Regions from separate parts of the Endozoicomonas montiporae CL-33 genome, predicted to be linked through region 1. Evidence: predicted binding sites of a transcription regulator. Region 1 holds the regulator's gene; the other holds the start of a gene.
The links. The regulator PhoB, encoded in region 1, activates phosphate uptake and scavenging genes when phosphate is short. The targets are predictions, from matches to a motif close to TGTCATANNNNTGTCANA.
Positions count from the first base shown of each region.

Region 2: the regulator PhoB is predicted to act here: its motif matches at 3,029-3,046, upstream of EZMO1_RS26430 (PA3496 family putative envelope integrity protein).

Region 1 covers NZ_CP013251.1:5,250,422-5,258,273, forward strand. Annotated here, with positions in the region: tRNA gene EZMO1_RS24270 (tRNA-Leu) at 194-280, opposite strand; tRNA gene EZMO1_RS24275 (tRNA-Leu) at 365-451, opposite strand; gene EZMO1_RS24280 (DUF2157 domain-containing protein) at 616-1,647, shown strand; gene EZMO1_RS24285 (HU family DNA-binding protein) at 1,725-2,000, opposite strand; gene EZMO1_RS24290 (rubredoxin) at 2,134-2,301, opposite strand; gene EZMO1_RS24295 (NCS2 family permease) at 2,600-3,838, shown strand; gene EZMO1_RS24300 (chorismate--pyruvate lyase family protein) at 3,980-4,540, shown strand; gene ubiA (4-hydroxybenzoate octaprenyltransferase) at 4,607-5,515, shown strand; gene phoB (phosphate regulon transcriptional regulator PhoB) at 5,669-6,358, shown strand; gene phoR (phosphate regulon sensor histidine kinase PhoR) at 6,420-7,733, shown strand.
Region 2 covers NZ_CP013251.1:91,442-99,293, reverse strand. Annotated here, with positions in the region: gene uvrD (DNA helicase II) at 1-1,997, opposite strand, end outside; gene EZMO1_RS00455 (MurR/RpiR family transcriptional regulator) at 2,131-2,988, shown strand; gene EZMO1_RS26430 (PA3496 family putative envelope integrity protein) at 3,097-3,270, shown strand; gene znuA (zinc ABC transporter substrate-binding protein ZnuA) at 3,711-4,658, shown strand; gene EZMO1_RS00445 (hypothetical protein) at 4,663-4,950, opposite strand; gene purU (formyltetrahydrofolate deformylase) at 5,197-6,051, opposite strand; gene EZMO1_RS00435 (IS701 family transposase) at 6,113-7,177, shown strand; gene def (peptide deformylase) at 7,309-7,852, shown strand, end outside.

The DNA.
Region 1 (7,852 bases):
GACTGATGGTTTTATTATGCAGCAACAGAAAAATCCGGATATAAGGAAAATGCGATTGTCTTTGTGAGAAATCGACGATTCGTTAGTGAATCAAATGCAGATTAAGAAGAATGCAAAACGATTGAAGAAGGGATTGCTTAAAAAACAAATAAAAAAAGCCGAATCATTGCTGATTCGGCTTTTTTGGGGAATTTGGTGCCCAGGAGAAGACTCGAACTTCCACGCCCTTTCGGACACTAGCACCTGAAGCTAGCGCGTCTACCAATTCCGCCACCTGGGCAAATCAAGTTTTTTAAGAACTCTTGAATGTTCTTTGTGGGATCAGGATTAAACCCGATTTAAACTCATTGATCAAGTAATGAGTTGGTGCCCAGGAGAAGACTCGAACTTCCACGCCCTTTCGGACACTAGCACCTGAAGCTAGCGCGTCTACCAATTCCGCCACCTGGGCCTCGTGAGCTGCGTTGTCGTGCTCAGCAAGTGGTGCGAATAGTAGGGATGATCGCCAAAAGAGTCAACACTTTGCAGCTGAAAAAATGATTGCGGATTTTACGCATACATGGCAAAAGTACTTTGATAAGTATTTGATGCTCAAGTCATTACCGGGGGGTCAGAATGCAGGTAAACAGAAAAGGCATAAGGCTTCTGGACCAACTGCTGGTTTTCTGGGTAGAAAAGGAGCTGCTGACCAGCGAACAGTCGGAACGGCTTCGACAATCGGTCACACCAAAAAAAGCCGGCTGGCAAATCCTGGCACGCTATGCCTTTTATTGCACAGTGATTTGTGGCGTTTTAGCCATTGTCGCGGTACTTATGGATGAGCAACTCATTGAACTTCTGCTCAGGCTGTTTGACGCTTCAGCCGTTATAAAATCTGCCGGGTTTGCAGTCGCTGCAACCCTGGTTCTGTGCTTTGGCTACAGGGTTGCGAAAAAGTCACCTGAACGATTTTACACTCGCGAGTCGATCTACTTTCTTGCCGTCTTATTCATTGCTGCATCGGACTGGTTTCTGGGAAAAGCACTCAATACTGAAAGTAGCCACTATTCTTTGCTGTTACTTCCGGCTTTCTTTATTTATGCCATTACAGGTCTGGTTCTTGCTTCCCGAACATTGTGGTTCTTCGCCCTGATGACTTTATTCTGGTGGTTTGTTGCTGAAACCGATTATCAGGCAGGGCACTCTCTTTACTTCTATGGCATGAACATGCCTCTCAGATTCAGCCTGTTTGCTGCAGCGATTTTATTACTGAGCTATCTGATGCCTTGCAGTGCCCGCACCCGGTTACTGTTTCCAATGACAAAAACGATAAGTCTGCTTGGCCTGTTTATTGGGCTGTGGGGCGTCGCCCTATTTGGTAACTACGACAGTATTGCAAGTTGGAGTGATGTGTCACAGTTTGAACTGTGGCAATGGAATTTGCCTTTAGCCATTGCCTGCGGACTGGCTGTCTGGGCTGGCAGTCAATGGGATGATGACCTTTACCGACACGTGGGCATCAGCTTTTTCATTCTTCTTATTTATACATTGTTTTTTGAATACCTGTGGGAGGTGATGCATCAGGCACTGTTTTTTGTACTGCTGGGGTTGAGCTTCTGGTTACTCAGTCATTTTGCAGAAAAAATCTGGCTCAGGCAGGCTAATTAGGGCAGCTTCAAAACAACAAGAGCCCGAATGCTGATACAGACGGGCTCTATTATTGTATGTAGTACTGAAATACGATTTTAATCGTTTACCGCATCTTTCAATGCTTTTCCGGGCTTGAAAGCAACGGTATTGCTGGCTGCAATCTGAATAGCTTCACCGGTTTGCGGGTTTTTGCCTGTCCTGGCTGCACGACTGCGTTGCAGAAAAGTACCAAAGCCCACAAGGCTCACAGTATCTTCTTCTTTGAGTGCTTTGGTAATAACGTCAATGAGAGCGTTCAGGGCCTTACCGGCTTCGTCTTTAGTAAGGTCTGCCTGATCGGCAATAGCATTAACGAGATCTGGTTTGCGCATGGTGTCATGGACTCCCTTGTTGTTTTTTTGTGTTCCATTGGTGAGGCAACAATCAACAGACTAATCCACTGTTGCCGTGAGGGCAATAGCTGAATGAGCCTGTGAGCCATGATATTCAGGCTTTTCGCTGAAATCAGGAAATTTCGATCATTTCAAAATCGGTTTTATCGGTACCACAATCAGGGCAGTACCAGTCTTCAGGTACATCTTCCCAACGCGTACCGGGCTCTATGCCATCTTCTGGCCAGCCTTCTGCTTCGTCGTAAATAAGTCCGCAGATCACACACTGCCACTTTTTCATACTAACCCCTCCGGCGACGACGTTATCTTTATCGATGTGAATCCGGTCGCGCAGAGAGTTTACCAATCCTGAACAGGAAATGTCAGATAAAAGCGTCACATTCAACTAAATTGAATGCGCTTTGTTCTGATATGAATATTGGAACCATGACTGGATAATAAACACTTGAACTATTGAGGAGTCAGGTGTGAACAACACGACACAGGGGGTTCTCAGGTCCTCCGCAGGGCTGAAACCATCGTTTCTCGAACGTATTTTCAAACTGAGTGAACACAACACGACCGTCAAAACGGAACTGATGGCAGGCGCAACTACCTTCATCACCATGTGTTATGTGATCTTTGTGATTCCGGCTATTTTGTCGGATGCCGGTATGGATTCCGGAGCATTGTTTGCCGCCACCTGCCTTGTTGCCGGTTTGAGCACTATCTTTATCGGGGTTTACGCCAACTGGCCGGTGGGTCTCGCACCAGGCATGGGTCTGAATGCTTTTTTCGCCTACGCGGTAGTGCAAGGCATGGGTTATAGCTGGGAACAGGCAATGGGAGCCGTGTTCTGGGGTGGTATTGGCTTCATGCTGCTAAGCCTGTTTAAAGTACGGGAATGGATCATCGACAGCATTCCTTCCGGGCTTCGTGTCGGTATCACCAGTGGTATTGGTCTGTTTCTGGCTCTGATTGGCCTGAAGAGTGCTGGTGTTGTGGTTGCCAGCCCCGGAACGATTGTGACTCTGGGCGATATCACCCAGTTTGGCCCATTGATGGCGAGCCTGAGCCTGTTCCTGATTCTCGGTCTTTCGTTCCGTGGCATTAAGGCTTCGGTGTTGATTGCCATTGGTATTGTTTCACTGATCGCCCTGATCGCTGGTGATGTTTCCTTTACCGGTATTGTGGCTGCACCACCCAGTATCACGCCTATCGTGGGTAAGCTGGACATCATGGGGGCTCTGTCGCCAGAAATGATTGGTGTGATTGTTGCCTTCATGTTCGTAAACCTGTTTGACACCACTGGCACACTGATTGCTGTGGGTGATAAAGCAGGTCTGGCTGATGAAAACGGCAAGATGACCAACATGAACCGTGCCTTGATGACGGACGGCGGTGCGTCATGGATTGGTGCGATTATGGGTACTCCGACCGTGACCACTTATGTTGAAAGTGCTTCCGGTGTTGCAGTGGGTGGCCGTACCGGTCTGACGGCTGTTACCGTAGGCGCTCTGTTCCTTCTGTGTATGTTCTTGTCGCCACTGGCAGGTATTGTACCTGCTTATGCGACTGCAGGTGCTCTGGTTTATGTAGCCGTTCTGATGGTAGGCAGCCTGACCCGTATCGACTGGGATGACCTGACAGAAGCGGGCCCGGTTTTGATCACCACTATTATGATGCCCCTGAGCTTCTCCATTGCTAATGGTATTGCACTGGGCTTCATTGCCTATCCGGTCATCAAAGTTCTGGCGGGCAGAACATCTGACGTTAGTATCAGTGTCTGGATTCTTGCTGCACTATTTGCACTGAAATTTGTGTTTTTTGGAATCTAAATCATTCTTCATCTTACAGAGGTGTGCTCCCGGCATACCTCTGCCTTTTTCTGAAAGGACATCACTCAGAATTGTCCTACAGTCCCCTCTTTTTAAGTGCTATTGTGTTCGGGAAGCCAGTAGACCAGACGAATACAACAAATGCCACTTACAGATTTTGCTGACCAGACTTGGCAACCCAAACCAGTACATGGTCATGAGTGCATCAATGACATTCCGGAACCTTACAGAACTTGGTTGCTTGATTCGGGATCACTGACGCAACGGCTGAAATCGATGTGCACCAAGGAATTCAGAGTCAGGGTGCTTAAACACGAATGGGGCATTCCTCCCCGTTCAGAGCAAGATTTTCTGGGCTGCAATCATGAGATGGCCAGCATTCGGCAAGTGCTACTAATGGTTGATGACCAGCCCAGAGTGTTTGCTCGAAGCGTACTGCCTGCAACCAGCCTGACCGGCGCAAACCGGGAATTATTGGAGCTGGGCGACCGCCCTCTCGGAGAGTTTCTTTTTAAGCAGCCTTCGCTGGAGCGTGGTCCTATTGAAATCGACAGACTTTCAGCCAGCCAATTCAATGACTATCTAGATAAACCGTACCAAAAAGAACAAAGCTGGGGCAGACGTTCTCTGTTTCTCCTGAACGGCAAAGCGATTTCGGTCTGTGAGTTTTTCCTACCGGAATACGATCTCACCCCTATGTAGGAGTACTTATAAAAAGCCTAACCTGTTAGACTGATGCCCAAGCCAGTTGCAACAATGATAATCATTATGACGTATCTCAAAAAGCTGGCGGGGGACTCTTTCAATCTTCACTCTTTATCGGTTCGTTACCCCCGCGTAAAGGATTTTGTCCAGCTATGTCGGCTGGATCGCCCTATTGGCATTTATCTTTTGCTATGGCCCACGCTTTGGGCTTTGTGGATGGCTGCAGAAGGTCTGCCAAGCCTGAAAAACCTGTTAATTTTTATTGCCGGTGTGGTTCTGATGCGCAGTGCAGGTTGCGTCATCAACGACTATGCGGATCGTGACTTTGACGGCAGTGTGAAGAGAACCAATAACCGCCCGCTGGTAACAGGAAAAATCCACAAAAAGGAAGCTTTACTGCTTTTCTCCGGGCTGGTCATCCTGTCGTTTTTTCTTGTGCTACTGACCAACCCTCTGACCATAATGCTCTCTCTGGGTGGCCTGGCTCTTGCTGCTATTTACCCCTTTGCCAAGCGTTTCACGCACTTGCCCCAGGTGGTGCTAGGGGCCGCCTTTGGCTGGGCTATTCCAATGGCCTATGCAGCAGAGAGTGGAACGATAAGTCAGGTTGGCTGGTTATTATTTCTTGGTAACGTGTTCTGGACGGTCGGCTATGACACACAGTATGCCATGGTGGATCGTGATGATGATGTGAAGATTGGCATTAAATCGACTGCGATATTATTTGGAGATCTGGACAATATCATCATCGGAATTCTTCAATGCCTCGCCATTGCAACATTAGTGATGGTCGGTATTCAGGCAGGACTTGGCTGGAGTTTTTATGTTTCGTTGCTGATTGCGACCGGTTTATTTACCCATCAGCAGTTACGTACGCAACACCGTGAAAGAATGAACTGTTTTAAAGCATTTCTCAGCAATCATTGGGTAGGAGCCGTGATTTTCTTGGGCATTGCTTTCAGTTATGTTTAAGCCTTTTTAAGCTTCCACAAAAAAGGAGTGTCATCTGTTTGTAACATTTGGGCGTTGTAATGGCGCAAATAGGAGGAATCTGTCTGGTGAAACAGATTGTCTGATTCCACTACCAATAAGACGCAACGGATGAGACACGAAAGGTGAACAGGCATGTCAGGAAGAACAATTCTCATCGTCGATGATGAAGAACCCATCAGGGAAATGGTCTCTGTCGCTTTGGAAATGGCGGGTTATAACTGTCTGGAAGCGGCAGACGCCAAGCAAGCCCATGCCCAGGTGGTTGATAATAAACCCGACCTTATTTTGCTGGACTGGATGTTACCCGACATTTCCGGTATTGAATTTGCACGACGCTTAAAGCGTAATGAACTGACTTCTGAAATTCCTATTGTCATGCTGACCGCGAAAGGCGAGGAAGATCATAAAATTCAGGGCTTGGAAACCGGTGCAGACGACTACATTGTTAAACCCTTCTCACCACGGGAATTGGCAGCTCGCTTAAAAGCCGTACTTCGTCGTGCAGGAGGGTTAGATGCCCAGAGTCCGATTGTCATAAAAGGCCTTGAGCTTGATCCGGTCAGCCATCGCGTCAGCATCGACGGAAACCCGGCAGAAATGGGGCCTACCGAATACCGCCTGCTGCAGTTTTTCCTGACTCATCAGGAACGTGCTTATACCAGGGGGCAGCTGTTGGATCAGGTGTGGGGCGGCAATGTCTATGTGGAAGAACGAACCGTTGACGTTCATATCCGTCGTCTGCGAAAAGCACTGGGGTCTGACTATGAAGGCTTTGTGCAGACAGTGCGCGGGACGGGCTACCGATTCTCGTTAAAAGTTTAAGACTGTCAGGAAGTATTTATACCGAATACTTCCTTAACCAAAACTCGAAAAAAGATCCGGAATGACCAGTATTACCAAATCTTACGTCCTGAGCCGAATGCTGTTGTTTTCAAGTGTCGGTTTTTGTCTCGGCTGGCTTCTGGGCAATGCTTTTTTGGGACTTTCCGTTGTATTGGCAGGCTATTGCCTGTGGAGTGTGAAAGAGTTATTCCGGTTAATGGACTGGTTAAATGCTGCGAGAGATCGTAACGAAGAGCCTCCTGAAAGCAAGGGGTTGTGGGGTGAGATATTTGATGGAATATACCGCCTGCAAAAACACCATGGTCGTGCACGTCGTCGCCTTTCCACTGTGATTGACCGGATTCAGTCATCAACATCGGCACTGAAAGATGCCGTGGTCATGGTAGATCGCCATAACAACCTTGAGTGGTGGAATAATGCTGCAGAAGATCTTTTGGGTTTCAAAATGCCTGACGATCAGGGGCAGCCTGTAACAAACCTTCTGCGAGATCCCCGTTTTGTGGATTATTTTGAGCAGGGGCGTTATCAAAAACCCTTGCAAATTCCCTCACCTCTGAATGATGAGTATCAGGTTGAAATCAACATCACGGTTTACGGTCGTGGTAATCGAATGTTGATTGTCCGCGATGTCACCCGGCTGTTGCAGTTGGAAACCATGCGTAAGGATTTTGTAGCTAACGTATCCCATGAACTCAGAACACCATTGACGGTTATTTCAGGCTATCTGGAAACCCTGATCGACGGTGTACACGACCAAAACCTTCCGCCCATCTGGGGCAATGCAATGAACCGTATGCAGGAGCAATCGCTGCGTATGCAGGGGCTGGTGCAGGATCTTTTAACACTGTCCAAACTGGAAGCGGCTGAAATTGATGACGACAGTGCAGTCCAGCTCAAACCAATGCTTCATGCAATTGTTGAAGATGGTAAGGCATTAAGTGGCGAGAGCCAGCATAAGATTCGACTGGAATGTCCTGAACAGGCCGAGATTGCAGGAAGTGCTCATGAGTTGAGAAGTGCCTTTTCAAATCTGGTATTCAATGCTGTTCGCTATACCCCGGCCGGAGGCAAAATTTATGTACGTTGGTGGCAGGATGAAGACCGTGGTCATTTAATGGTAGAAGACAACGGTGTTGGTATTGACCCGGTCCATATTCCCCGTCTGACCGAACGTTTTTACCGGGTGGATAAAAGTCGCAGTCATGCTACCGGTGGAACGGGTCTCGGGCTGGCGATCGTGAAACACATTATGCTTCGTCATGGTGGTCGAATCAGTATCAGCAGCCACCCGGGTAAAGGCAGTAAATTTGTCTGTCATTTCCCCAAGAAACGTCTGATGGCTCTGGTGGATTGACCATCCGTCATCAAACGGATTAAAAGCAAAAAGGGAGCGAATGGCTCCCTTTTTGCTTTTAACTGGCTGACTTGAGATCAGAAGCTTAACCTTCAATAGCTAAGCTCTACAGCTCTCTT
Region 2 (7,852 bases), 270 kb from region 1:
GAAGATGAAGGCTGTCGTGTGGCTGTCGGACGGGAAATGGTTCCTCCCAGACGGACTTCCTGAATCAACTCACCGGGTATCTCCCGGATAAAGCGGGAAGGGCGATTAAAGGTGTCCTTGCCATATAAACGACGATTCTCCGCATAGGTAAGGTACAGTTTCTCCATTGCCCGGGTAATGCCCACGTAACAAAGACGACGCTCTTCTTCCAGATTGCCTTCATCCAGCGACATTTTATGAGGGAACAGACCTTCTTCCATACCTGCCAGAAAGACCACCGGAAATTCGAGCCCTTTAGCCGAGTGCAGTGTCATCATCTGAACGCTGTCAGAAAACTGGTCGGCCTGATTGTCACCGGCTTCCAGTGCAGCATTGGCCAGAAAGGCATCCAGCGGACTCATGGCTTCGGTTTCTTCGTCCAGATCCAGATCTTCGATATCAAACTGACGACAGGCTGTTACCAGTTCCTCAAGGTTTTCTACCCGGGCACGGCCTTTTTCGCCTTTCTCTTTTTCATGGTGTTCGACCAGACCTGTGTGAGTAATGACACGGTCAGTCAGTTCACCAAGATCAAGGTCGTCTCCCGCAACTGTCAACGTTTCGATCAGGTCCACAAACTCTGCCAGAGAGCGACCTGCCTTCCCGCCAATGGCTTTGTTCGCAATCACGTTCTTGATAGCGAGCCATAGAGAAACATCTTGTGTACGAGCAGCCTCTCTCAGTTTTTCAACGGTTTTCTCGCCAATGCCCCGCGCCGGAATATTGATGACCCGCTCCAGAGAAGTGTCATCATGGGGGGTACTGATCAACCTGAGATAAGCCAGGGCATTTTTGATTTCTGCCCGTTCGAAGAATCGTTGACCGCCGTAAATCCGGTAAGGAATACCTGCACGTAGCAGTGCTTCTTCAAGGTTACGAGACTGGGCATTTGAACGATAAAGAATGGCAATATCACTGCGGGCTGTGCCTGCATTAACCACCTCGCTGATCCGGTCTGTAATAAAGCGGGCCTCATCCATTTCATTAAAGCCGGAGTAGAGCTGTATCGCTTCACCATCACTGCTGTCGGTTCGTAACTCTTTACCCAGACGGTCCGGGTTATGGGCTATGACCGCATTGGCAGCGTTCAGGATCATACCGGTAGAACGATAATTCTGTTCGAGCTTGACCGTTTCAGACTTGGGAAAATCTACGGTGAATTGACGTATATTTTCGATACGGGCACCACGCCAGCCATAAATGGACTGGTCGTCATCACCTACCACCATCATTTTGTCTTCATCACCCACCAGCAACCTGAGCCACGCATACTGGACGGCGTTGGTATCCTGAAATTCATCCACCAGCACATAACGGAAGCGCTGTCGGTAGTGCTGCAGGATATCGGGACGCTTCAGGAACAGCTCATGGGATCGTAGTAACAGCTCACCAAAATCGACGACGCCCATCTGTTCACAGTACTGATGATACGCCCGATAGACGTCCAGCATAGTACGTTCAAACGGGTCATAACCCGGATCGATGTAGTCCGGACGCAAGCCTTCATCTTTTTTACTGTTGATGTACCACTGAGCCTGTCTGGGTGGCCAGCGCTGATCATCCAGCTGCATCGCTTTCATGATGCGCTTGATGACCCGAAGCTGGTCGTCGCTGTCGAGTATCTGAAAACTCTCCGGTAAGCCAGCATCCTGATAATGTGCACGCAACAGACGGTGGGATAAGCCGTGGAAAGTCCCCACCCACATACCGCGTGGCGGAATGCCCAGCAAATCTTCAATACGGGTGCGCATTTCGGCCGCTGCTTTATTGGTAAAGGTAACGGCCATAATGGAGTAAGGCGATATTGTTTCTACCTGAACCAGCCAGGCAATTCGGTGTACCAGTACTCTGGTCTTACCACTTCCGGCACCAGCCAGAACCAGCATTGAGCTCAGCGGGGCTGTAACGGCCTTGCGCTGGGCATCATTCAGGGAGTCAATAATCGGTGTTACATCCATGGCGGGTCTTCGCAATTAAAACTTGGAACAGTGTAACGAATACTCAGTGCGTAATCGATCAGGCGCTTATATCTTCAATTCAGGCAATGTAGTATAAATGCAAATATTCTAATAATAATGAAGTTTGACGTTTATGAACGACCCTATTATTGCCGTACAGCAGGGTTACTCTTCCCTTCGCCGCTCCGAGAAAAAAGTTGCCGATTTTGTTCTCACGCATCCTCACGATAGTTTAAATTCCAGCATTGCTGATCTGGCAAAAAAGGCAGAGGTCAGCGAACCTACCGTCATACGCTTTTGCAAAGCCATTGGCTGCAGTGGTTATCAGGACTTTCGTTTAAAACTGGCTAAAACAATGGGTAGTATTGATACCGCTACACCACAGTTTGCCGAGTTTTCACTGAATCCCGGAGACTCACTGGAAGATTTGAGTCGTAAAGTATTTGATAGTTCTATTAGAGAAATTCTACAGGTGAAGCAGGCTCTGGATTTCAGGCTGATAGAAACGGCCACCCGAGTGATTGCAAGAGCCAGAAGAGTGGAGTTTTTCGGCTTTGGCGCCTCAGGCATCGTAGCTCAGGATGCACAGCATAAATTCATGCGTCTGAAGCCACTGACATTTGCCAGCTCTGACCCTCACCTGCAATTGATTTCAGCATCGACAATGACTGAGGCTGATGTTGTGATTGCCATTTCACACTCCGGTCGCTCCAGAGAGCTGATTGAAAGCGTAAAACAGGCCAAAAAACGCGGTGCCACCATTATTGGCGTCTGTTCTGACCACACCCCTCTGGCAGAATATTGCCATATCCCTCTGTCGATTGAAGCCAGAGAAGACACTGCGCTATTTACACCACTGTCATCGAGAATTGCTCATCTGGTGGTGATCGACGTATTGGCAACGGCCGTTGCAGTTCTCAAGCAACCCGACATTGCAGAGCAATTACGAAAGATAAAGCAAAGTTTAAGCGTCGGTAAAGTCGAGACCTGACGGTGTACGAGATGTCTTACACAGATAAAAGAAATGCTCTCTTGTCAATAATATGACACAGGTTTATTTTAAATTTGTCAGTAAGAAAAATAATAAGAGATTACTGCCATGAATAAGAATAAAACCTCTAAAAAAACCTCGATTACCGCTTCCGGCCATGCCCGTGGCGGGATACCCGAAAAAGGTTCGAAGCGAGCATTGTATATTCGCCGGGCTCTGGAAGACCGGGAAGAGAAAAAGCGTCTGAGCAGTGAATGCGGCGACGATTACTGGAGTGACTGACCTTTCTTATCTTTGTCATAACAGGCAGCAACATGCTGCCTGATGCCCCCTTAAACAAACTCCCTTCTGCATTGCCCAACAGTCCCTGACACCTTTCTTTTTAAGAAAAATGACCGGACAGCCTCCTAGGAGGCTGTCCGAGAATAGCGCCCGTAGCGAGGATGGCAGAAAATTGAGGATGAAAAAGCGGTTTTGTAAGGAGAATAGCGAGCTATTTGACGAACAAAAGCGATTTTTCAGACCAATTTGCTGCCACCGCACGACTGCATGGATGCAGGAGCTAGTGCAACGCAGGAGCAGTTGCCGGTAGGGCAGACTATTCTCGGACAGCCTCCTAGATAAAAATGGGTCATGGGACAACACATATAGAACATAAGTACACTCTAAAATATATATGTTATAATGTAACGCTTTGAAGTTAAGCAGTGTCGTAACAATTCATGGTTCTCAATAAAAAATTCCCAATAATAGTCAGCCTGATCAGCTTGCTGTTTATTAGTGCGCCAACATTTTCCAGCAAACTGCCGACTCAGCAGCCTCCGAAAGTGTTAACCTCTATCAAACCTGTGCAACTGATTGCCCGGGCCATCACTGATGGCATCACGGAACCTGACGTACTGCTGCCTCCTGGTGCTTCACCTCATAACCACAGCCTGCGTCCCTCCGACGCCCGTTTGCTGAACAGTGCCGATGTCATGTTCTGGATTGGTCCTGATATGGAAGTGTTTCTGGAAAGAATGCTGGCTAATGCCAAAAGTACACGATCTGTCCCGATGATGAGCGCTAAAGGTACTCATCTAAGGCGCTACGATGAACATAGCCATGACCATAATAATCATCATGATCACGATCATGACCATGACCACCATCACGGTGACTACGATGCCCACATCTGGCTAAGCCCACAGAATGCGATTGCCATAGCTTCAGCGATGAGTGAAACCCTGAGCGAAATGGATCCGGCCAATGCGAAGCAGTACAAAAGCAATCTGAAAAAATTTACCAGCAGCCTGAACATGGTGGATGCTCGTAATAAGAAAAAGCTGGCACCGGTTATCAAGCGCCCAGTGTTTGTGTTCCACGATGCTTATGGTTATCTTCAGGATCACTACCACCTTAACATTGCCGGACACTTCACCCTGAACCCGGAGCAGCAGCCAGGTGCCCGCCATCTGACAGAATTGAGAGATAAACTGAAAGAATCAGGCAAAACCTGCGTATTCAGAGAGCCACAGTTCCAGCCTGCCTACATCAACAGAATCGTTAGGGGTCTTGATACCAAAGTGTCCCTCTTAGATCCTCTGGCAACCGATATTGCAGAAGGTCCGAATGCTTATCCGGAATTCCTCGACGGCCTTGTTAACAATATTGTCAGCTGCCTGAAGTAGCCTATCAGAGGCTCATACCCAGATAAGTTCCCGCCAGAAAAGCTATAACACTAACAAGGGGAATGGCTGTGGCTGACAGAGTCAGCCACATTCTCAAGCCATCTGACTCCAAACGCCGATTCCAGCATTGCACGCTAAATTCAGCATCATCATCCAGCTCAGACGATAATCCGCACTGATTGCAATGCACCTGCCACATTTGTGTTTCAGCAACGACCATATCGGACAGTTCGGCCTTTCCTTTGCAGCAGGGGCAGGTCTTGAGTATGGCCAGAGGAGGGTGCTTTTCCATAAGCAGCTTAATGTGCAGATCATTTAAAATCAGTTTTACACATTTGCTAACAGGTTATCCACAAGATAATACCAATTCCGTTTTCTAAATATGACCATGAGCAAGCTATTTCAAATTGCTGGACAAGGAAGAACGACGAGTAATAGCTGGCTATTGCGAGGAGTTCTGACGCAGAGCCAGTGGTTTGAAATGGCTGCGCAATTCATGTTTAGAAGATGGAATTGGTAGAACCTGCTGTCAGAGCAATCAGTCCAGAATAATGGTTTTTCTGCCATCAACAATAACGCGATCTTCAAGATGGTAGCGCAGACCATGAGCCAGAACCGTTTTTTCAACATCTTTGCCCAGACGCACCATATCTTCCGGCAGGTGGTTATGACCCACGCGAATCACATCCTGCTCAATGATAGGACCTGCATCCAGCTCTTCAGTCACATAGTGGCAGGTGGCTCCAACCAGCTTAACGCCACGGTCATAAGCCTGATGATAAGGTTTTGCACCCACAAATGAGGGCAGGAAGCTGTGATGAATATTGATCAGGCGGTTTTCATACAGGTCACACAACTCAGGCGGGATGATCTGCATGTAGCGAGCCAACACGACAGTATCAACCGTATATTCTGCCAGCAGCTCTTTCATTCGCTGATAGGCAACCGCCTTATTGTCTCTATCGACGGGCACATAATGGAAAGGAATACCGTGCCACTCCACAAAGCTGCGAAGATCTTCATGGTTCGAGATCACGCAGGGAATATCCATAGACAGGTCTCCGCTGCGCCAGCGGTAGAGCAGATCCGACAGGCAATGAGCCTGTTTACTCGCTAACAGAGCCACTCGGTGAGGTTGCCCGGAATCGTTGATGCGCCAGTCGAGCTTCAACTCATCTGCGATAGACTGAAATCTTGTGCAAAACTCTTCCAGCCCAAAAGGGAGGCTGTCTGCTCTGATTTCATTGCGCATATAAAACCGTCCGGTTACCGGGTCCGAATGGTGGTTAGCCTCCAGAATCCAGCCACCTTCCCTTGCAATAAACTGGCTTACTGCAGCAACAATGCCACTGGCATCCGGACAAGAGATTAACAATCGATAGGTCCTTGTCATCGTTCTATTCTTTTAATTCACTCATGTTACGCACCCAGAAAAATCTGCCATGCTTTAGAGCATGAACACAGAGCTGTTTGAGCTGTATAGCGATTACCTGCTGTCCTCATTCGGCAAAACGACAGCTACACAGCTGTCATCTTTGCTGGACGGCGCATACAGCCATGATCAGGTAACACGCCTTCTGTCCCGTAATCACTTCGACAGTAAGACTCTTTGGCACCATGTTAAAGCCGTTGTGCGTCAGGAAGAGCGCGATGATGGAGTACTTATTGCCGACGACACTATTCAGGAGAAACTCTACACTGATGAGAACGACCTGATTGCATGGCACTTTGATCACACCTTTGGTCGTTCGGTAAAAGGTATCAACCTTCTCAACTTTGTTTACCATGTCGGTGATATCTCTATTCCCGTGGCCTACAAGCTTATCGAAAAGCCTATTCAATACTCCGACGTAAAAACTAAAAAAGTTAAACGCAAGGCTGAAACCACCAAGAACGAAGACTTTCGGGAGATGCTGAAAGTTTGCTGTGATAATCAGCTCAAATTTCGTTACGTGCTGGCAGATAGCTGGTTCTGTTCTAACGACAACATGCTGTATATACGACACGAATGCGATAAGCATTTTGTCATGGCCAGCAAGTCAAACCGGAAGGTTTCGCTGAGTGAGGAAGATAAAAGTCGGGGGCGCTCACAGCGCATAGATTCCATTGATTTCTCAGAAGAAAAGCCTATCAAAGGCTGGATTGCAGGCGTGGACTTCCCCGTTCTGCTGTTCCGGCAGGTCTTTACAAACAAAGATGGCAGTAAGGGCATTCTCTATCTGATATGCAGTGATCTTGAGTGTGACGCAGAGGCTTTGAAGGCGATCTACAAAAAACGGTGGAAAGTTGAAGTCTTCCATAAAACACTCAAATCTAATGCGTCAATGGCCAAGTCACCGACTTATACAGTTTTGACGCAGAGTAATCATCTGTTTATGTCGATATATTCGGCATTTCGTCTCGAGGTGCTGGCTAATAAGCTTGATTTAAACCATTTTGAGTTGCGGGCAAAGCTTTATCTCACTGCATTGAAATCATCGTTCCAGAAACTTCAGTCGATGAAGGGGTGCGTAACATGAGTTAATTCAGGATTATTATGAAAGGCCTGAGAGGGGTCAGGCTTGAAAAGCGGCATTATATGACGACTCCGCCGTGATATCTTGACTATTTTTACTAACCGCGCAGATTTAACGAAAATAGAGGCAAATCGATGAAATTGTCACCAGAAGCAGACGTTTTAATCATGGGACATCCACTGCTCTTTCAGGAACAGTCTCAGGTCACTCTGGATGAAATAACCACTCGCAAGTTTCAGGACAACCTCGACGCTTTACGACAGGTACAGATTCGTAGCAATGGTATCGGTATTGCCGCCCCCCAGGCAGAATGGCCGGTAAGAGCCATCAGTGTAGGGATATCCGATGAAAGTCGTGCTCGTTATCCGGATGCAGAATACATTCCTTTCAATTTCTGGATTAACCCTCAAATCATTGAAAGCAGCTCGGACACTTGCTGGACATGGGAAGCCTGCCTGTCTGTCCCGGGTATGCGGGGCTGGGTAGAAAGGCCAGCATCGATCACCGTGGCGGGCTATGACCGACATGGGGAACGACAGGAAGCAGAACTGACAAACTTTCATGCCCGCTTAATGCAGCACGAACTGGATCATCTTAATGGTATTTTGTACCCAATGCGGGTGGACGATAAAACGATGCTGATTCCCAATGATGCCATCTGTCATCAGGATGACTGGG